DNA from 2 places in the Limosilactobacillus urinaemulieris genome. Region 1 is predicted to be linked to the other one. Evidence: predicted binding sites of a transcription regulator. Region 1 holds the regulator's gene; the other holds the start of a gene.
The links. Region 1 encodes Rex, which represses fermentation and respiration genes when NADH is low (regulators of the CRP and FNR family bind a similar motif). Its sites were predicted from a motif close to TTGTGAANTANTTCACAA; they were not measured.
Positions count from the first base shown of each region.

Region 2: MR181_RS02470 (class II fumarate hydratase) is a predicted target of Rex. The motif match lies at 4,591-4,608, and genes of this name have one in related genera.

Region 1 covers NZ_CAKOBX010000001.1:223,360-234,278, reverse strand. Annotated here, with positions in the region: gene MR181_RS01050 (glutamate-5-semialdehyde dehydrogenase) at 1-544, opposite strand, end outside; gene proB (glutamate 5-kinase) at 978-1,778, opposite strand; gene MR181_RS01040 (ABC-F family ATP-binding cassette domain-containing protein) at 2,002-3,954, opposite strand; gene MR181_RS01035 (redox-sensing transcriptional repressor Rex) at 4,218-4,874, shown strand; gene groES (co-chaperone GroES) at 5,055-5,339, shown strand; gene groL (chaperonin GroEL) at 5,395-7,023, shown strand; gene MR181_RS01020 (YSIRK-type signal peptide-containing protein) at 7,227-10,919, shown strand, end outside.
Region 2 covers NZ_CAKOBX010000002.1:212,275-223,193, reverse strand. Annotated here, with positions in the region: gene MR181_RS02490 (DUF2252 domain-containing protein) at 1-867, opposite strand, end outside; gene MR181_RS02485 (plasmid pRiA4b ORF-3 family protein) at 1,065-2,609, shown strand; gene MR181_RS02480 (zinc-dependent alcohol dehydrogenase family protein) at 2,689-3,732, shown strand; gene MR181_RS02475 (peptidylprolyl isomerase) at 3,754-4,347, shown strand; gene MR181_RS02470 (class II fumarate hydratase) at 4,644-6,032, shown strand; gene MR181_RS02465 (flavocytochrome c) at 6,071-7,459, shown strand; gene MR181_RS02460 (anion permease) at 7,528-8,949, shown strand; gene MR181_RS02455 (LysR family transcriptional regulator) at 9,303-10,190, shown strand; gene MR181_RS02450 (threonine/serine exporter family protein) at 10,297-10,919, shown strand, end outside.

The DNA.
Region 1 (10,919 bases):
CATGACTCGGATCGGCAACCATTTGAACGGCATCAGCGGGAAGGTTATCTTGAACCAATGCTTCCCGGAGAGTCTTAGCAATTGCCAGATTAGTTTGTAAGGCTTCTTTACCGCCACGAAGAATGACGGCATTACCGCTCTTAAAGGTTAAGCCAGTTGCATCGGCAGTAACGTTTGGTCGAGCTTCAAAAATAATTCCGATGACACCAAGCGGAACTCGTCGTTGAATGATTTGAAGACCATCATCACTGATCCATCCCCGATCAATTTGTGCAGTCGGATCAGGAAGCTGGGCGATAGAACGAAGACCATTTGCCATATCAGTGATCCGTTGCTCGTTAAGCATTAAACGATCAACGAACTTCTTTGGCATTTCACTAGCATTTGCTAGATCCTGTTTATTAGCTTCAAGAATAGTAGCTTGGTTGGCAATTAAAGCATTAGCCATTGATTGGAGTCCATGATTCTTAGTAGTAGTATCGAGAAGTGCTAATTTATGTGCGGCAGTTTTGGCTTGTTGACCAATTTGATTAAGTGATGTCATGATATGATCCTCCTTGGTTGAGTTTTTTCTACTGTTATATGGTTAAGCTCTGCTCAGTCTGGGCTTCCTCAAGATGACGTTCTAGGCGACTGAGTTGAAACGTGTTTGCCGCGACCGCCACCTCCGTCTAACTATCCCGTCCTTGATTGTCAAACAATCATCGTCCGGGATTTCTTAGTACTCGGTGGCTAATTCGTCGCGGCTCACACTCTAGCCGAAATGTGTTCGCCAGGAACTTGCTAGAGCTAACGTTCTACTGCGGCTTAGTCGAAATGCGTTCAGCCTAAGCTTCCTTGAGCTAACGTTCTAGGCTGCATAGCCGAAACGTGCTTCGCCTGAGTTTCCTAGAGCTAGCAACCTCCTTCCTAGGCGCAAGCCGCCTTCGTCAGGAGAAATTGCTAGCCTTCCGGAAACTCTTTGAGACGAAGGCACTCTATTTTCCGAACCTCGTTCCTATTTCTTTGCTACCGTCGAGGATTTGGAAGATAATTTTGGGATCGCGGCCGTTGCAAAGAACCATGTGTTGGTTAGCTTGCATAATAGTAGCAGCGGCACGGAGTTTAGTAACCATCCCGCCAGTTCCAAATTGGGTACTGCTACCACTTGCGGCTTGTTCTAATTCCGGGGTCATTTCGCTAACGTGACGAATGGGGTGTGCATCGGTAAATTTATGCGGATCACGATCGTAGAAAGCGTCAATATCAGAAAGAACGATTAGCAGATCGGCCTTAATTTTAGTAGCAACCTGAGCAGAGAGTTCGTCGTTATCACTGAAAGTGGTGTGGTGATCCAGCTCATCAACTGAAACTGGATCGTTTTCATTGATAATTGGTACGACTGCATCACCGAGAAGGGTCTCAATTGTATTTAGAATATGTTGTCGGCTAACCGGATAATCAAGAACATCGCGGGTTAATAGTATTTGTCCGACCTTAGTCTGGTAGTCCAAGAAGCGTTGGGAATAGATCCGCATTAACTCGGTTTGACCAATTGCGGCCAGGGCCTGTTGCTGGGCGATTTCAGCTGGGCGTTTTGTCAAGCCGAGACTGGCAAGGCCAACACCAATCGCACCGGAAGAAACTAAAACCATTTCGTAACCCTGATGATTTAAAGTTGCGAGGGTATACGCAAGACGGTCAATTGTCCGTAAATTAACCTGACCATTGGGGTAGATTAAACTACTTGTCCCGACCTTAACGACAATGCGTTGATGTTGCTTTCCCATATTAACCATCCCTTCTAAACAAAAAGCATGCCTATGTCGAGGCACCAGTTACGGCGTTACCATCCTCGTTCAAAGACATGCTTTACTCTTTTTCAAAAATATTATTTACGTGTTGGATTAGAAATGATTAGGATTCGGAATTATGTAAGTGGCTCTCAGCCGGTGACCACCATTCTCTGGAACTTCCTACTTAGATCATTTGATTGCAGTTTACTTTCTTCTTGGCTAAAAGTCAACTATTTTCTTGATCGAACTTCTCTAATTCTTCAGCTGCATTAGTCCACTCTAACTCGACTTCTTCAGATTGCTCATTTAACTTATTCAGTTGTTTTTGTAAATCCGCAAGTTGTCCAATGTCAGTAGCAATTTCTGGTTGACTCATCTGTTCTTGAATTGCTTGTGACTGTTCCTCAAGGGAAGCCATTTGGTTTTCTAACTTGTCAACTTGGCGCTGAAGCTTTCGCCGAGCACGCTGGGTTTCCTTACTTTGTTGGTAAGATTGTTGAGCACTGGATTTCTTTGGTTTAGCTGCAGAGTTAACTTGTTGGCTATCCTGGTTCGTAGATGAAGCTAATTCCTTATTAACGGCTTCAAGGTAGTCATCATAGTCACCTTCATAATGCTTAATTCCGGTAGCACTCATGTCAAGAACATCCGTAGCAACCTGGTTAATAAAGTACCGGTCGTGGGAAATAAACAGGACCGTTCCAGAAAATTCGTTGATTGCATTTTCAAGGACTTCACGACTATCAATATCTAAGTGGTTTGTTGGTTCATCAAGAATTAAGAAGTTAATTGGTTTAAAAGAAAGTTTAGTTAATTCTAGCCGGGCCTTTTCTCCACCGGAAAGGTCATGAACCAGTTTATAAACATCATCACCAACAAAGAGAAAACTACCAAGGAGAGAGCGAATATCCTTTTCGGGAATGTTTGGATGATCGTCCCAAACTTCATTTAAAACTGATTTTTCGGGATGAAGTTGCTGCTGTTCCTGATCGTAGTAACCAATTTGTAAGTTAGCGCCTAGTTTAATTGAACCGCTAACCAGTGGAATCCGATCCAAAATTGACTTTAACAGGGTTGATTTACCAATTCCGTTAGGTCCAATGATTCCAACTCGTTGGGGCTTGCGAACGGAAAACGACAGTGGCCCGGCAAGCTTTTGATCATTATAACCAACAACTGCGTGATCAACGTCCAGGACTTCATTACCGCTATCCTTATCACTGTGAAAATGAAAGTGGATTGACCGATCGTCAGTCTCGGGACGATCCAGCCGTTCCATTTTTTCTAATTGTTTCCGGCGCGCTTGAGCACGTTTTGTGGTTGATGCCCGAACAATGTTGCGATTGACAAAGTCTTCAAGCTTCGCAATCTTCTTTTGTTGCTGTTCATAGTGCTTCCATTCAGCGGTAAGCCATTCCTGCTTGTGTTGCATAAATTGGGTGTAATTACCGGTATAATGCCGCAATGTATGGTTATCGAGATCATAAATATCGGAAACAACTCGGTCAAGGAAGTACCGGTCGTGAGAAACAACAAGGAGTGCGCCTTGGTAGCTTTTTAGATAATCTTCTAACCATGCAAGGACGTTCATATCTAAGTGGTTTGTTGGTTCATCTAGGATCAAAAGGTCAGGAGACTGCAGAAGGATCTTAGCAAGAGCCAGCTTTGTCTTTTGTCCCCCAGATAAGGAATTAATCGCGGTTTGGTAATCAGCCTCTTCAAATCCAAATCCTTTTAAGATTCCCCGCATTCGCGACTCGTACTCAAAACCACCCTGTTTCTTGAAAGCGGATTGGAGTTGGGAATATTTTTCCGTAGTTAGTTGAAATTCTTTCGTTGTTGGATCGAGTGAAGCTAATTGGTCTTCCAACTGGTGAATTTGCTTTTCCATTTTATGGAGGGGAGCAAACACTAGGTCAAGCTCAGCCCAGATACTATTTTGGCTGTCCAATCCTTGATCCTGGGCTAGGTAACCGATAGTCAGGTTCTTGCTCTTAGAAATTGTCCCTTCATCAGGACTAGTGATTCCGGCAATCATTTTTAATAGGGTCGTTTTTCCGGCACCATTACGACCGACAAGGGCAGTTCGTCCATGTTCTTGAATTTGGAGATTGATGTCATGAAAGAGGACATCCGCGCCAAAGCGACGCATTACATTATTGGCTTGCAAAAGAATCATTTTGTTTACCTCGTTCTTCAAAAGATGTACTTTTCCATTATACGCTGGTTGACCTTGATTTCACAAAGTTTAACCTACAAATTACGTTAACGATTAAGCAAATGAAAAATTTTTTAAAAATAATTTTGTTTGAGTGTTCACAATAGGAGAGTTTGTTGCTAGAATAATAAGAGAATTGGATTTCACAAACTAGCAAAATTGAGTAAAGATTTTAAGCTCACTAATGTTGAATAACATAAAAATCGTAGGAGGAATAATAAAGAATGGTTACCAAGAAAATTCCTAAGGCAACGGCAAAACGTTTACCAATTTATTACCGTTACCTTAGTGTACTATTGAGTGCAAATAAGCGACGAGTTTCATCGACGGAGCTTTCAGAAGCGGTTCAGGTTGATTCCGCAACCATCCGTCGTGACTTTTCTTATTTTGGTGAATTGGGAAAGCGGGGCTATGGTTATGATGTTGAGAGCCTGTTGAACTTCTTCAAGGGAATCCTAAATCAGGATACCCTTACTAACGTGGCCCTTGTTGGTGTCGGCTCATTAGGAAGTGCGCTCCTTAACTATAATTTCCATCAAGATACTAACTTGCGGATTAGTGCAGCGTTCGATACTAAGCCGGAATTAGCAAATACTGTAAAGAGCGGGATCCCAATTTACCCAGCAAGTGAGATGCAAAAGCAAATTAAGGAACAGCAGATCGATGCCGTGATTTTAACTGTTCCAAGCTCAACTTCTCAAAAGGTTGCGGATCAATTAGTTAGCGTTGGGGTAAAAGGGATTTTGAACTTTACGCCAGTTCGTCTCTCGGTTCCAAAGAATGTTCAAGTGCAAAATATTGACTTAACTAATGAACTCCAAACGTTAATCTACTTCATCAAGAATTATGCTGAAAATAATCATGATGAGAAAACAATCTAAATTATAGAATCGTCGGTAGTTACGCTAGATGTAATTACCGACGACTTTTTAGTTAGCATCGTCTGAAGAGCATATTGGTTGCAATCAACTCTAAAAATGGTATAGTAGAAAATGTAATTAGCACTTGGTACATGAGAGTGCTAATTTGAGTATGGAATTTATCAAAATGGAGGGATTAACGTGTTAAAACCATTAGGAGATCGCGTTCTTCTTAAAGCAGAAACAGAAGAAGAAAAGACTGTTGGTGGCATTGTTCTTGCTTCTAACGTTAAGGAAAAGCCTACTACAGGAAAGGTAATTGCTGTTGGTGCTGGACGGACTTTAGATAATGGAGAAAAGTTAGCACCAGTTGTTAAGGAAGGCGATCGCGTCCTCTTTGATAAGTATGCCGGAAATGAAGTTGAATACGACGGCGAAAAGTACCTCGTTGTTCATGAAAAGGACCTTGTTGCTATTGTTGAATAAGTAGCTAGGGTTTAGTTGATGACAGCATTAATATTAATATGAGGTGAATAAAAAAATGGCAAAAGAAATTAAGTTTTCTGAAGATGCACGGAGCTCAATGCTTCGCGGTGTTGATAAATTAGCTGACACAGTTAAGACCACTATGGGACCAAAGGGACGGAACGTTGTCCTTGAACAAAGCTATGGCACACCAACCATTACTAATGATGGTGTTACAATCGCTAAGAGCATCGAATTAGAAAATCATTTTGAAAACATGGGTGCTAAGCTTGTTTCTGAAGTAGCTTCCAAGACCAATGACATTGCTGGTGACGGTACTACCACTGCTACTGTTTTGACCCAAGCAATTGTTAATGCCGGAATGAAGAACGTTACTTCTGGTGCTAACCCAGTTGGTATTCGTCGGGGAATTGACAAGGCTACTGAAGCTGCTGTTGAAGCATTAAAGAAGATGTCCCATGACGTTAAGACCAAGGACGACATTGCACAAATCGCTTCAATTTCAGCTGCTAACCCAGAAGTTGGTAAGTTGATTGCCGATGCAATGGAAAAGGTTGGTAACGATGGTGTTATCACTATTGAAGATTCTCGTGGTGTTGAAACCAGCGTTGACGTTGTTGAAGGGATGAGCTTCGATCGCGGTTACATGTCACAATACATGGTTACCGACAATGATAAGATGGAAGCTGATTTGGATAACCCATACATTTTGATTACTGACAAGAAGATTAGCAATATTCAAGACATTTTGCCACTTCTCCAATCAGTTGTTCAAGAAGGTCGTTCACTCTTAATTATCGCTGATGACATTACTGGTGAAGCACTGCCAACCCTTGTTTTGAACAAGATTCGGGGAACCTTTAACGTTGTTGCTGTTAAGGCTCCAGGATTTGGTGACCGGCGGAAGGCTCAATTGCAAGATATCGCTGTTTTGACTGGTGGTACTGTTATTTCTGATGACTTAGGAATGAGCTTGAAGGATGCTACCGTTGATCAACTTGGTCAAGCTAACAAGGTAACCGTTACTAAGGACAGTACTACTATTGTTGATGGTAAGGGCTCCAAGGAAGCAATCACTGAACGGGTTGACCAAATTAAGCAAGCAATTAGTAAGTCAACTTCTGACTTTGACAAGGAAAAGCTTCAAGAACGTCTTGCAAAGCTTTCTGGCGGTGTTGCTGTTGTTAAGGTTGGTGCTGCAACTGAAACCGAATTGAAGGAAAAGAAGTACCGGATTGAAGATGCCTTGAATGCTACCCGGGCTGCTGTTCAAGAAGGTTTCGTTCCTGGTGGTGGTACTGCCTTAGTAAACGTTCTTCCAGCATTAGATGACATTAAGGCTACTGGCGATGAAGCTACTGGTGTTAACATCGTTAAGGATGCTTTGGAAGCACCAGTTCGTCAAATTGCTGAAAACGCCGGTGTTGAAGGCTCAGTAATTGTTAACCAATTGAAGAGCGAAAAGCCAGGAATCGGTTACAACGCTGCTGATGGCAAGTTTGAAGATATGGTTGAAGCCGGAATTGTTGACCCAACTAAGGTTACACGTTCTGCACTTCAAAACGCTGCATCAGTATCCGCATTATTGTTGACTACTGAAGCAGTTGTTGCTGACAAGCCAGACCCAAATGATAACCAAACTCCAGCTCCTCAACCAGGTGCTGGAATGGGTGGAATGATGTAATTCCGCTAATCACAGATTAAATTTAATTAATTAAAAGACTGTCGGTCCTTCGTTAAAAAGCGAGGGGCTGGCAGTCTTTTTGCTTATCGTTTGAGTTGTTGGAATTAGTTTTCAATAGGTTAAATTGATCGTATAATTAATTAAATCGATTGAAGTTATAGTTTTAATTATTAGATAGTTAGCTAATGGGGAGGAAATGGACATTGTCTAGTAGAAATACTCAAGAATATTTACGTAAAATGGAAAAGCAACGTCAACGTTTCGGATTAAGAAAACTTACAGTTGGCGTTGCTTCAGTTTTACTAGGAACGACTATTGTTATTGGAGGAAGTACGGTAGCCCACGCTGATAGCAATTCACCGGTTAAGCCTGAAACGGATTCTTCGGAAAGTGCATCCTCTTCAGCGGTAGCTATTCAGTCTGAAAAGACGGTTAGCTTATCAAATAAGCAAGGCGATAATGCTCAGAATTCGGAGAAATCAAAGTCAACTGCGGAAACGACGACTCTTAATTCAACTCAGACACAACAACCACTTACGCAGGATGCTGTTAAGGAACAGAAAACTCAAGATGGTAATAGCCAAGTAAAACATACTGAATTTACAGCTGATAAGACTGATATTAATTCAGGTAATGACATTACCTTTAACTTCAATACCAATGAGGCTAGGGCGGGGGATATTTACAAAGTCGTCATCCCCGAAACCAGTGATGGCTTTGACGCAACCGACTCAGATGGCAATGGAATTGATACAGTTGATTTTGGTCAATTCCAAGGTGATTACGGGAACGGAAGTTTAGCTTACGATAAAGCCAATAAACAGTGGGTACTAACTGATACTTTTACTAAGGATAATGCCAATACGCAGCCAATTATTTTGTCTACAAATAGTTCTTTTGATACAAGTAAGCTTCATTCAACTGGTACATTTAAACGTAAGGCTTATTTGTATAAGAATGACCAATTACTTAAGACAGTCGAATTTAATCAAAAAGTCTCTACTTATGTAAGCTTAGCTTGGAAACATAAAGACGGTGTATATTCTAGTAATGAAGCCATATATACAACGGCAGGTAAAGAAGTAACGAATAAGGCAATTCTGGCTAATACGGATTATGTTTGGAAACCAATTATTAGTACTTTTTATCCGCAATTTAATCACGGGACAACGTTAGAAATTCCGATGCCCGATCATTTTGTGTTAAATACAGATGCTACTAATAATGCGATTACTAACTTGAGAAAATCATATAATGTTTCTGTAACTCAGGATGGTAATGTCGTAAAGATTAATTTGCCACAATTGTCTAACGAACAGCTAAAAAATCTAAAGATTAGATATTCATCTTCTTTAGATTTTGAAATCATTGGTCAGTTTAAGATGGATGTCCCCAAGGGAGATACTCCGCTAGCAAGTAATGTTAATCCTAAAGTAACCCAAGAAACAGGAAACAATGATAGTGTAAGCGATACGGTTAATCCTGTGTCAGTGATAATTTTGGGACAAGACCATGGACTAGATAAGGTTCCAGCGGGCGATATTTTTTCAGGCAACATCGGACCGGATGCTTATGAATATGATCAAAATGGTGATCTTGATACCCAAAAGCCAGTAACGGCAATTGAAAATAAGACTAACCACGATCTAAATAAATACATCAATATTACTAATAATAGTCCTTATGATTTAACTGATGTTCAAGCAACGATCGATGTTCCTGATGGGATGGACATTAGTGGCTTATCGGTGAATGATACAAAACACAGTTTCTCTTATACCTTTACTTTAGATGATGGTAGTAAGCAGACGGGGACATTTAATGCAGGTAGTTCATCAACGTTACTTAGTGCAACGGCTGGAAAGAAGATCAAAAACGTTCAATTAGTATTTGATAAACTAATTGCCTTTGATTCAGTAAATAATTTTGGCTTGAACGGGGTTTTGGCTAAGAACTACCAAGATGGCTCTGAAGTAAAAGCAGGTAATAACTTACACACTGAACTCCATTTAACTGCCAGTGGAATTGCATCACCAGGTGAGCCAGCCACTTTTACCCAAAATCAGAAAATTGTTGAAAAAATTCCGGTAAAGCCTGAAATTCACAACAATCAAATTAGTGCATCGGAATCCCAGACCAATAAGCAACCTGGAACCAAGAATGCTGGATCTATATATTCCTATGCGAGTGATTTCCTAAATGATCCAGAAAAATTGACCTATTATGTGGTACTGCCAACTAATGCAGTCTTTAATAGTGCAGACTTACCTAAGAATGCAAAGGTATCTGAACTGAGAATTAATGGGCGGAATGTTGTTAAGATTGTGGGTGATTTTAGTCGGAAGGATCCAAGTACACAATGGAGAATCAACCTAGATAATTCTAATTTAATTACTCATAATAACTTGAGTAGTAATTATCAGGTCTATGTAGTATTGCCTGATGGTGAAAGAAATTATAGCTATCCTGCACTAACAAATCCTGATAAGTTGCCTTTTGTAGAAAACTCTACTAATGCCTACCAGCTTGCTTGGGGTGATTGGAGTGTTATTGCCGCAACAGGTGTTTATCCAAAAACTCAAGCCCAAGGTAACCAAAATAAAGATTTAACTATGCAAGGCCAATCTGATGATAAGGGTTCATCAGAAATGGTAATCTCTAATGTTTTAGTTAATTCTGAATCCAAGGCAGAACATGATGCAGTGATTATTGCTCATGTTCCTGGAACGGATGATAAGAAGTCTGAATTTGATTTTAAGTTGAAAGACGGGAATTCAGCTAAAGTAAAAAATATTACTACTAACCAAACCGTATCTCAGGGAGTACGAATTTATTATTCGACAGAAAATCTAGACTTAACTCAGCTTAATTCAGATGACTCTGACCTGATGACCCACTTTGTTAGTGCTGATCAAATAAACGACTGGTCAAATGTTAAGACCGTTATGGCCACGATCGATGAAATTCCAGGGGATACAGTTTATGGCCTTAATCTTGATGGCTATGACCCTAATTTTGTTCATGATAACAATAAGACGGTATATGCTTCTTCCGTTGTATGGACAGATTTGCTAAAGCCAATTGTAATAGCTGCTGGAAGTAAGGATTCTGCTTCAGTTACAATTACAGGTCAATCAATTGTGAACTTTAAGCTACACTTTAATGATAATAGTCAGGCAGATATCGCTATTCCTGAATTAAGTCATACTTACCAAGATGGTAAAGATACAATGCAAAAGACTGATTTTATTAAAGCAACTAAGAATAGTGACTTTGATGATGCCGTTAAGAATAAGAATTATGCTTTAATCCCTAAAGCAGTGATCGATGCAATTCCAGATGGATATGTATTAGATGTTGAATCTGGTGCTAACATTGAAAATTCAAATACTAAGTATCCAGACAATCGTGTAAATAATCCGGCCGAATTTGGCAAAACGGTAATGTATGATTTTGATGGTGATACGGTTGTTTATAATTTGGTTAAGGCAGAGACTTTTACTAAGAAAATAATAGTTAAAAGAATTGTTAAATTTGAGGATATCGATAAGCCAGGTGTGCCACTTAAGCCAGACGATAATAAGGAATTAGATCCAGTTGAAATTACAGGATCATATAATCCATTAACAGGGAAAGTATTAACTATTAATGATTTCTCAAATATTGGAGATAAGTTAACCCTAAGCGAATATGAATTTCCAAATGTAGTTAACGGTTTAATGTTTCAAGCTGCTACTAATACTACTACCAATCAATTAGATCAAATTAATTGGAAAACATCTCTAGTTTACGGTTCATTATTGCTCAATGCTGTTCGAACTTCTTTGAATACTGATGGCATTAAGTTAAATACTCCTGGTGAACTATATAATATTGTTGGCAATAATGATGTTAAA
Region 2 (10,919 bases), on a different contig from region 1:
AATACTGAAATTACCAAGGAAGACGCGAATATCTTGACGAACATTATCTCGATAGCGGTTAAATCCTTGAAGAATTTCGGCATATTTTTCTGCATTAATGTGTTTGGCACGGGGAGCATTTTCATTAAATCGTAACTGGCCGTTTTCGTTAACCCTCGTCATTTTTTTAACAATTTGCTCAGAGTTGCTTCGACTGCTTTTTTTGACAATTTTATTGAGGATTTCGTTCATTTGACTTGTGCTGCTATGCAAAGTGTCAATTGCAGTGATCATATCGTGGATTTCGTATGAAGAGTATAACCGTTGAAAGAGACTTAGCTTATTATTGTGCTTAATACTATGACGGTAGGTTTTAGTGATTAGGTGGAGGACGTCATTTAGATGGTGGTTACTAAAGCCGTTCTCTTCACCGGCTAAGCGAGCACTAACCAGAAGACGCTTAAGATCGCTTTCCCAATTGCCAATCCGCGATTCATCAAAATCATTCAGGCCGAAAATTAATTGGCGCTCTGGCGAGGCGTAGAAACCATAATTATTGACGTGGGCATCCCCGCAAATAATTAACGGAATATGGCTTTGGTACTGATCTTTAAGATCTTGTTCCATTAATTCTGCTGTTCCCCGGAAAAAAGCAAACTTGCTAGCCAGCATCCGTTCATGACGAAGGGGCAGCAGTTCCTGAACCATTTTAGATTCTGTTTTCTTAATCGCAGCAACAGGATCTCTGTGGACGGGAATAAATTCGGCTAACTGTTCGCTGCTTACCTTAGCCCGCTTTTCCTTTCCTGCCTCTTCTAACTCTTTTGCCGTTCGATTAATTTTGATTTTTTTGAGATCAAAAATATCTAATTTACCAGAATTAATCATTTTGGTTACTCCTTTTAATATTTCACGTTTTCTTAATTATTGTAGTAGTTTTGTCTCGATTGTCTAGAATATTTGTTTTCATTTAGCCATTCTGTCACAATGGAGATAAAGGAAACGGAAGAGATTAAAGAGGGGTTCTTAGATTTTCTGGAGAGACGCTAAAGAATTAAAGTAACCCCGTTTTAGAAGAAGGAGTGATGATGGTGTTAATTGCTGTTGAAAATAATGTTGCTCAGCATCTCCATGCAAATACAAGGTTAGCTGATGAACAACGGTTAATGCGCACCGATGCCTGGTCGATTAGGGTAACCGGCGACTTTATGATTGTAATGAATAATCTTCTATCGTTACCGGTAATTGTCCGTCACCCTCAGCAATTTAGTGATCCGCGAGCATTTACGTCAACATTTAAACGTGAACTAATTCGGTTATTAGAAGTTCTTCCAGTACCGCGAGTTAAAATTCGCATGATTCGTGATGCCCAATTGAAACAGGTTGAGTTTGTTCGACCAGTTGTTCCTGCACTTCAACAGCGATTACAGATTTTTCAAAACCTGTTAACGCGGCCTGATATTGTGCAGTGGGATGATGATCCCAGTAATCCAGCAATTTCCCTTGCGTTGATGAAAAATTTAAAGTTGCAGGATGTAAAAACGAACGAGGTTCAAATGGCAACGGAGCTTTTTGAGAATTACGTAATTAATAAATTTGCTATCCCTGCACATCCTAAGCTTAATGAGCATAATCGACGATATCTTTATCATTCTGAATCACTCAATGATGTCATGAACGAGTCAGAAGTTAGCGAGGAGATTATTCAGGATTATCGTTCATCGCTGGAACAAATGGGGAAGAGTGATCAAATTATCGATCGGGATACTGATTACGCAACGGACTACTTATCTTACCTTGCAGAAAGCGGGAAGACAATTCTGGATGATGTTTCGATAATTTACTATTACGTTTATGATTACGGCAAACGCAATAGTGAACGACTGACTACTTCAAAGTATCGGGGGATGGGAGCCGCCTTTCGGGAATTCGGTCGGTTCCTTAAGCGGCAAGATTTATTTGCTGATGTTGACTTTGATCAGTTTAGTCAGGCATTGAATCAAGCAATTGATAACGCCACATCCGCTAAGGAAGGCTACCGGCTAGAAAGGATGCTGCATAGCGCGGAATCCGAGCTTGCCCGGCGTCGTTCTTCGTTAAAACATGCTCACCATTACCGAAAAACAGAATACCAAATAAAGGTTGAATTAGCTGATTACCAACCGACAATGTGGCGCCGACTTCAGTTTAGTGGCGAAACCCGGTTTGATGATCTTTGCTACTTCATTATGGCTAGTTTTGGTGCAACCGGCTCACACCTGTATAATCTTCAACTAAACAAGAAAAATTATCAATTACCGTACCTTGATGGCGGAGAGAATATCACGCTCCACTGGTTAGGGGAGGCTCATCAGGGCGATCAGTTAACACTCGAATATGACTTTGGTGATTCTTGGCAATTCAATATTCTAATTGAGAAAACGACACCGATCAGACGCTATCGACTAAGTCCAACTGAACCCAAAGTTTTAGATGGCAGCGGTAAGGGGATTGTAGATGATATTGGCGGAACTGCTGGTTTAGAATTAGCTGCTCAGGACGATCAAACAATCAATAGCGACTTTAATGCTAATCAGTTACAAAAACAATGGTTTGCCTTAACAGCAGAAATTGCTAAACAGTATCAATGATTTTATTGTTTGCTAATTCACAAATGTTCAAAAAGGACTACAATAGTTTACAGAAAGCTAATCAAAAGAGGTCTTGAAGATGAGTAATCAAGTTGAGATTCCAAAAACAATGCGGGCTTGGGAAGTAACGACTCCCGGTCCAATTGATGGTGAAAACGCTCCACTAAAGCTTGTTACTAAGCCAGTTCCGCAGCCACAACGCGGGGAGGTCTTGGTAAAAGTCCTTACTTGTGGTGTTTGTCATACCGATTTGCATGTGGCAGAAGGTGATTTGCCAGTTCATCATGAGCACGTTACTCCAGGACATGAAATTGTCGGTAAGGTGGTTGCCTTTGGACCAGAAACACAACGGTTTGAACTAGGGGAGCGGATTGGGATTCCATGGTTCCGTCATGCGTGCGGTGTTTGCAAATTCTGTCGTTCTGGTCATGAAAACCTCTGCCCGCATTCAGTTTATACCGGCTGGGATCATGATGGAGGCTACGCTGAGTATGTTACTGTACCAGAAGGATTTGCTTACCGAATCCCCGAAAAATTCAACGACTTGGAAGCAGCGCCATTGTTATGTGCCGGAATAATTGGTTACCGAGCTTATGAGCGGGCAAATGTCCCTGCAGGTGGTCGCCTTGGGTTATACGGCTTTGGTGGTTCTGCACACATAACAGCACAGATTGCATTGGCTCAAGGAGTAGAAGTACATGTCTTTACTCGAGGCGCTGATGCCCGAAAGTTTGCCCTTCAACTTGGCTGTGTTTCTGCTAAGGGAGCATATGATCTTTCAGATGTTCCGTTAGATTCGTCAATTATATTTGCTCCAGTAGGTGATATTGTTTTACCAGCTTTAGAGAGCCTGATTCCAGGAGGAACATTAGCGATGGCAGGAATCCACATGTCAGACGTTCCATCCCTAAACTACCAGAAGCACCTTTTCCATGAAAAAACATTAACAAGTGTTGAAAGTAATACGCGTCGTGATGGAGAAGAGTTCTTAACGTTGGCTGATCGTCTTAATATTCATCCTGAGGTTACCGAATACCCGCTTGAAAAGGCGCTTGATGCATTGAAGTATGTTAAACGTGGTGACATTAAGGGTGCTTGTGTGCTAAGAATAAGTCATGAGTAAAAAAATTAAGGAGGAAGCAAGATGCAATATCCGCAATTAAATCTTGAGGCTGTAAAGGGGCCGCAAGCGACAATCAAAACGAACCTTGGTGACATTAAGGTTCAGTTATTTAAAGAGCAGGCACCAAAAACGGTTGATAATTTTGTTCAACTAGCGGAAAAGGGTTACTACAATGGAGTGATCTTCCATCGGGTTATTCCTGATTTTATGATCCAGGGTGGCGACCCAACTGGAACTGGTCGTGGCGGTAAGAGTATTTATGGAAAAGCTTTTGAGGATGAATTCTCCGATGAATTGTTTAACTTTAACGGAGCGGTTTCAATGGCTAATGCTGGTCCCAACACTAATGGCAGCCAGTTTTTCATTGTTTCTAATGAACACGTTCCAGCTAATATGATTGAACAAATGAAAGCAGTTGGTTATCCGCAAGAAATTATCGATCATTACGCAGAGGTGGGCGGTACTCCGTGGTTGGATCATCGTCATACCGTATTTGGCCAGGTAATTACCGGAATGGATGTAGTAAAAAAGATTAGTCAGGCTAAGCGTGATAGTATGGATAAGCCAAAGAAGGACGTTATCATGGAAAAGGTAATGATTGATAATGAAAACTAATGCTAAAATTAGGTTATTCTGTCTAATAACTTTGTGATTTTAATCTTAATAGCAATAAAAATCTAGTTACTTTTTTGAGAAATTAACTAGGTTTTTTTGTTTGGTTTGCTTGTGAAATTTATTCAACGATTAATGCGGAACTCAATAATTATCAGTGATCAGGGGAATGCCATAAGTGAATTTTATAACATGTTGAAAGTTTGACTATGGATATTATACCGCGTTAGGATAGTAGTGTAATTGATGTGTATTTTTTCACAAATAGACGATTTATTTAGACAATGGAGGCTTTTACAATGACAAAATACCGTACTGAAGAAGATACTCTTGGTCCAGTTCAAATTCCTGCAGATGCATTATGGGGACCACAAACAGAACGGAGTCGCAATAACTTCCCAACTGGTCAGTATATGCCATTAGCCATTATTCGTGCTTTGTTGAACATTAAGAAGGCAGCTGCCCAAGCAAACATGGAAACAAAGGCTATTTCTGAAGAAAAGGGTAACTTGATTGTTCAATCAATTGATGAACTCTTAGCTTTGAGCGATGAAGAATTACGTAAAGACTTCCCATTGAAGGTTTACCAAACTGGTTCTGGTACACAAACTAACATGAACACCAATGAAGTTGTTGCTCATAAGGCCCACCAACTTAACCCTGACATCGAAATCTTACCAAACGATGATGTTAACAAGGGTCAAAGTTCTAACGATACCTTCCCAACAGCAATGAATGTTGTTGCTTTGGAAGCTCTTGATAAGTTGAAGCCAGCTGTTCAACACTTGATTGATGAATTGAAGGCCAAGCAAGAAAAGTACATGCACACCGTTAAGGTTGGTCGGACTCACTTACAAGATGCCGTTCCGTTGACTTTCGGTCAAGAATTATCCGGTTACGTGGCTTCTCTTGAACATGATCTTGACTACATTAAGACCCTTGAACCAACCTTAAATGAATTGGCAATTGGTGGAACTGCAGTTGGTACTGGATTAAACGCTGCTGAAGGGATGCCAGAAAAGATTGCTGAAAAGCTTAGCGAAGTATACGGCTTAAACTTAACAGCTGACTCAAACAAGTTCTACGGCTTAGCTAACCACTCCGGCTTAGACGTTGTTCACGGCGCATTGAAGAGTTTAGCTGCTGATATGTTCAAGATCGCTCAAGATATTCGTTTCTTGGGTTCTGGCCCACGTGCTGGTTACGGTGAATTAAACATCCCAGCTAACGAACCTGGTTCATCAATTATGCCTGGTAAGGTTAACCCAACCCAAGCTGAAGCCGTAACAATGGCTGCTTTACGGGTATTCGGTAATGATACTGTTGTAACAATGGCATCATCACAAGGTAACTTTGAAATGAACGTCTACAAGCCAGTGTTGATTGATGCGTTCCTTGAATCAGCCGACTTGATGACTGGAACAATCATGGGCTTTGCTGACAAGATGATCCATGGCATGACCGTTAATGAAGACCGGATGGCAGAATTAGTTGATAACTCACTAATGACTGTTACGGCATTATCACCACACATTGGTTACCACGACAGCGCTAAGATTGCTCAAGCTGCTGATAAGGCAGGAAGTACCTTGAAGGAAGCTGCTTTGAAGTCTGGTAAGGTAACTGAAGAACAATACGACGAATGGATGGACATGTTAAAGATGACCAACGTTGATCGTAAGGACTAGATTTAAAGCTAACAAATATTGAAAGGAAGAACTACGTAATGGCAAAATTTCAACCAACATCTGTTGGCAAGTTAGAAAATGACTATGACGTTGTAATTATTGGTTCTGGTGGGACTGGCCTTTCAGCCGCTATTCAAGCAAATGAATTAGGGATGAAGGTTGCGGTATTAGAAAAGGAAGAGGAACTTGGTGGGAATACTAACCGGGCCTCTTCTGGAATGAACGCTGCTGAAACCAATGTTCAACTTCACCATGGTGTGATCGATAACGTTGCTGACTTTTACCATGAAACATATAAGGATGGTGGTCGGCTCAACGATAAAGATATGTTAGGCTACTTTGTTTACCATACTGCCCCAGCAATTGATTGGTTAGCTGATCATGACATTAAGCTGGATGATATTACCATTACCGGGGGAATGTCCAAAAAGCGGACCCACCGTCCAGCAAGTATGGCGCCAATCGGTGGTTTCTTGGTCAAGAGTTTATTGGAAGTTGTTGCCCAAGAAGATATTCCTGTGTTTAACAAGACTAAGGTTACTAAATTGCGGCGGGCTGACGATGGCCGAGTTAATGGTGTTGAGGTTGACGCTGATGGAATCACTAAGGTTATTAATGCGAAAGCTGTTATCCTTGCTACTGGTGGTTTCGGTGCTTCAAAAGAATACATTAAGCGGTTCCGCCCAGATCTTGAAAGCTACAAAACAACTAACCAACCGGGAGCTACTGGTGATGGGTTGAAATTGGCTGAAAACGTTGGGGCTGAATTGATGCAAATGAATTTAGTTCAGGTTCACCCAACCGTTCAACAAGATAACCCTCACGTTTACCTGATTGGTGAAGCAGTTCGTGGCGAAGGAGCCATTATGGTTAATGGTGAAGGAAAACGGTTCGTTAATGAGCTAAATACGCGGAAGATTTGTGCAAATGCAATTACTGCGTTACCTGAGCACAGTGCTTATTTAATCTTTGATCAAGGAATTCGCGATCACGTTAAGGCGATTGAATTCTATGACAAGGTTGGCTTAGTTGTTCATGGTGAAACGATTGAAGATCTTGCTAAGCAAATTAATGTGGATCCAGACAACTTGAAGCAAACGGTTACTACTTGGAATCAAGCAGTTGAAAACCATGACGATGCTGAATTTGGTCGGACAACGGGGATGGATCGTGGCATTACTAAGCCAGGATTCTTCGCTATCCACATTGCACCTGCTATTCACTACACAATGGGAGGAATCCACATCACACCAAAGACCCAAGTACTTGATGGCAATGGTGACATCATTAAGGGACTCTTCGCTGCCGGTGAAGTAGCTGGTGGGCTTCATGGTAACAACCGTGTTGGTGGTAACTCCATTGCTGAAACGATCGTCTTTGGTCGTCAAGCAGGTCAACAAGTTGCTCTTTACGCACGGAGTTTGTAAAAAATAGCAAAAGTTGGTGGTGAAATACCACCGAAAGCAATTATTACTATTTATTAAGGGACGGAAAGATGAAAAAATTAGAAAGTGTAAATTATAAGGGGTTCATTTGGCCTGTTATCGTTGGTCTAATCTTATGGTTTATGACCCCAATCAAGCCAGCTGCAGTTCCAGTTGCCGGTTGGCATATGTTTGCCTTATTCGTTGCAACGATTATTGCATGTATCACTCGACCATTACCAATTGGTGGAGTATCAATTGTTGCGTTTGCCTTAACGGTATTGACAAAGACTGTACCAATGGAAAAGGCAATTGTTGGGTTTGGGAATGCCTCCATCTGGATGATTGCAATGGCATTCTTCATTGCTCGTGGGTTTATCAAGACCGGACTTGGCCGGCGGATTGCATTGAACTTTGTTAAGGCCTTTGGTAAGCGAACCCTTGGCTTAGCTTATTCATTAATTGGGGTTGACCTCATCTTGGCACCGGCTACTCCAAGTAACACTGCTCGTGCTGGTGGTGTCCTATACCCAATTATTGAATCATTATCACAATCATTTGGTTCAGACCCCAAAAAGGGAACATCCCGAAAGATTGGTTCATTCTTAATCTTTGCTGAATACCATGGTGATATGATTACCGCTGCAATGTTCATGACGGCAATGGCTGCTAACCCGCTAGTTCAAACCCTTGCTAAGGGAAATGGCGTTAATGTTACCTGGGTTGGCTGGTTCTTAGCTGCCTTGGTACCTGGTGTTATTTCATTAATTGTTGTCCCATGGTTGATTTACAAGATGTATCCGCCTGAAATTAAGGAAACACCTAATGCTAAGCAATGGGCAGAAGATCAACTTACTGAAATGGGACCAATGACCCTTCCAGAAAAGTTGATGGCTGTAATCTTTGTCTTAGCCTTGGTACTTTGGATTGTTGGTAGCTTTATTGGGATTGATGCAACTTTGGCTGCCTTCATCGCATTAGGATTACTCCTCTTAACTGGGGTTCTCAGTTGGCAAGACGTTTTGCATGAAACTGGTGCTTGGAACACATTAACATGGTTCTCTGTTCTGGTTATGATGGCTGGTTCATTGACAAGCTTAGGATTTATTCCATGGTTAAGTAAGGCTGTTGGTAGCTCACTTCACGGAATGAATTGGGTATTAGTATTAATCATCCTGATTGTGGTTTACTTCTACTCCCACTACCTCTTTGCTAGTTCGACTGCCCACGTTACTGCAATGTACAGTGCCTTCTTGGCAGTGGCAATTTCTGCTAACGTTCCACCAATGTTAGCCGCTTTGATGCTTGGGTTCTTTGGTAACTTAATGGCATCGACTACGCACTACGCTTCAGGTCCTGCACCAGTTCTCTTTGGTTCTGGTTACGTTCCTCAATCCAAGTGGTGGTCACTCAACTTTGTCCTCGGGATCTTCTACATCGTCGTTTGGATCGGTATCGGAAGCCTCTGGATGAAAGTATTGGGTATGTGGTAATTAGAGAGTGCGAGCCCGTTAAAACCTTCCGGTGGCTAACGATTTCTCCACCGAACGACGTCTCGTCGTCGGAGGTGGAGGTCGTTAGCTCGAGGAAGGTTAGGGCGAGCGCGTTTTGACTCAGTTGCCTAGAACATCAGCTAGGCACGGCAAGCAGTTCTCGACTCAGTTGCTCAACCACTCAAAGTCTAGAATAGAAAATTAACTAACAGACTGGCGAAAATTAATTATTTTCGTCAGTCTTTTTTTGCTTTCGGAGATAATTAATTACGCTTGTCATTATTATCTGCTTGCCGTTCCGTTTGGTTATGGCGTAAGATATGATTATGTATCGAAAAAAGGAAGGAACAAAAATGAATACCCGCGATTTACAGTATTTTGTTGCGTTAGTTAAATATAAAAATTACACACGGGTTGCTAAAGAATTTAAGGTCTCCCAGCCGAGCATTACTCAAGCAATTCAACGATTAGAAAGGGAATTTAATACCCAATTAGTTCGTAAGGATCGCTTCCATCGTGATGAAATGATTACGCGAAGTGGGTTACTTCTTTATGAAAATGCCGTTCTGATTAATGACAAGATTGATTTAACCCGGAAGGAAATTAGCCGTGCTAACCAAAAGCAGATTCGATTTGGCTTACCACCAATTATTGGGAAACTATATATTTCTAAAATTGTTGAGGAATTTTCTGGTGACTTACTTTCGCGTCTCCGAATAACCTCGGTCGGTTCTCACGATTTGCTTAATCAGTTACGGAAGGGGAAAATTGATATTGCTATTTTGGGTTCGACTGCACCAATTAATGAAAATGGTATTTTTGCTGAACTAGTAGCAACACGGCCATTTGGAATCATCATTAGCGAGCAAAATTCACTTGCTCAAAAGGATGCTGTTTATTTTAATGAATTAGCGACGCAGAAATTTATTAATTATGATCAGCAATATGTTCATCAATCTGCATTTCAGGCATATTGTACATATGCTCAGATTAAGCCTCAAATCGTTGTTTATCGGTTGCCAAATATCTCTTGGATTAAGGAGCTTGTTCGACAGGATAAGGGAATTAGCTTGATGGTTAAGGATGCTGCAACAAATGAGCCGGGAATTAAGGCGTTAGATATTCTTGATCCAATTCCAGAAAAGTTTTACATTTCAATCGTAATCCGGGAAGGATACGTTCTTAGTGATGACGAGCGGGACTTTATTCAGCGAGTAAAACAAATTCAACTTGATAATTAGCAGTTGACAAGGTCGGTATAATTATTTATGTGAATTTAAACTGAACGGAATTGATGGAGGAAGAGCAGTCATGAAAAAAAGTGACGCAGAAGACACAGAAGGGATAATGGGATTCGAACCCGCAGAACACATTTCGACACACCACCATATGGCAATCCCGTGGCAAGATTTCTTTACTAATGATAACTTTACGCCAGCAGGTGATGCCAACTTAGTAGAGCGAGCTGCGATTGCTGGACGAATTGGTTTAATGATGCTGTCATACGGAACGGGAGCTTGGCGAGTTCGTGACTCAATGAATATTGTTGCCCGTGAATTAAAGATGACCTGTTCGGCTGATATTGGACTGGTTTCACTAGAGTATACTTGTATGGATGCTCACCATAGCTATACCCAAGCACTGTCGTTACCAAGTACTGGGATTAATACGAGTAAATTATCCCAGATGGAACGGTTCATCGATGAATTCCATGAACATGGCAGTGAGATGACAATTGGCGAGATTCATAATCGCCTTGAGAAAATTGCTCATAGTCGAGGAAATTATACGCCGATTCAGGTTGGGTTAGCGGCCGCTTTAGCTTGTAGCTGTTTCGTTTTCCTCCTTGGCGGTGGACCTGTTGAAATGGCCTGTTGTTTTCTTGGTGCGGGCTTAGGAAACTATGTTCGACGGAAGTTAATTGATCGTCATATTACATTATTAGCCTGTGTTTCCGTTGGGGTTGCAGT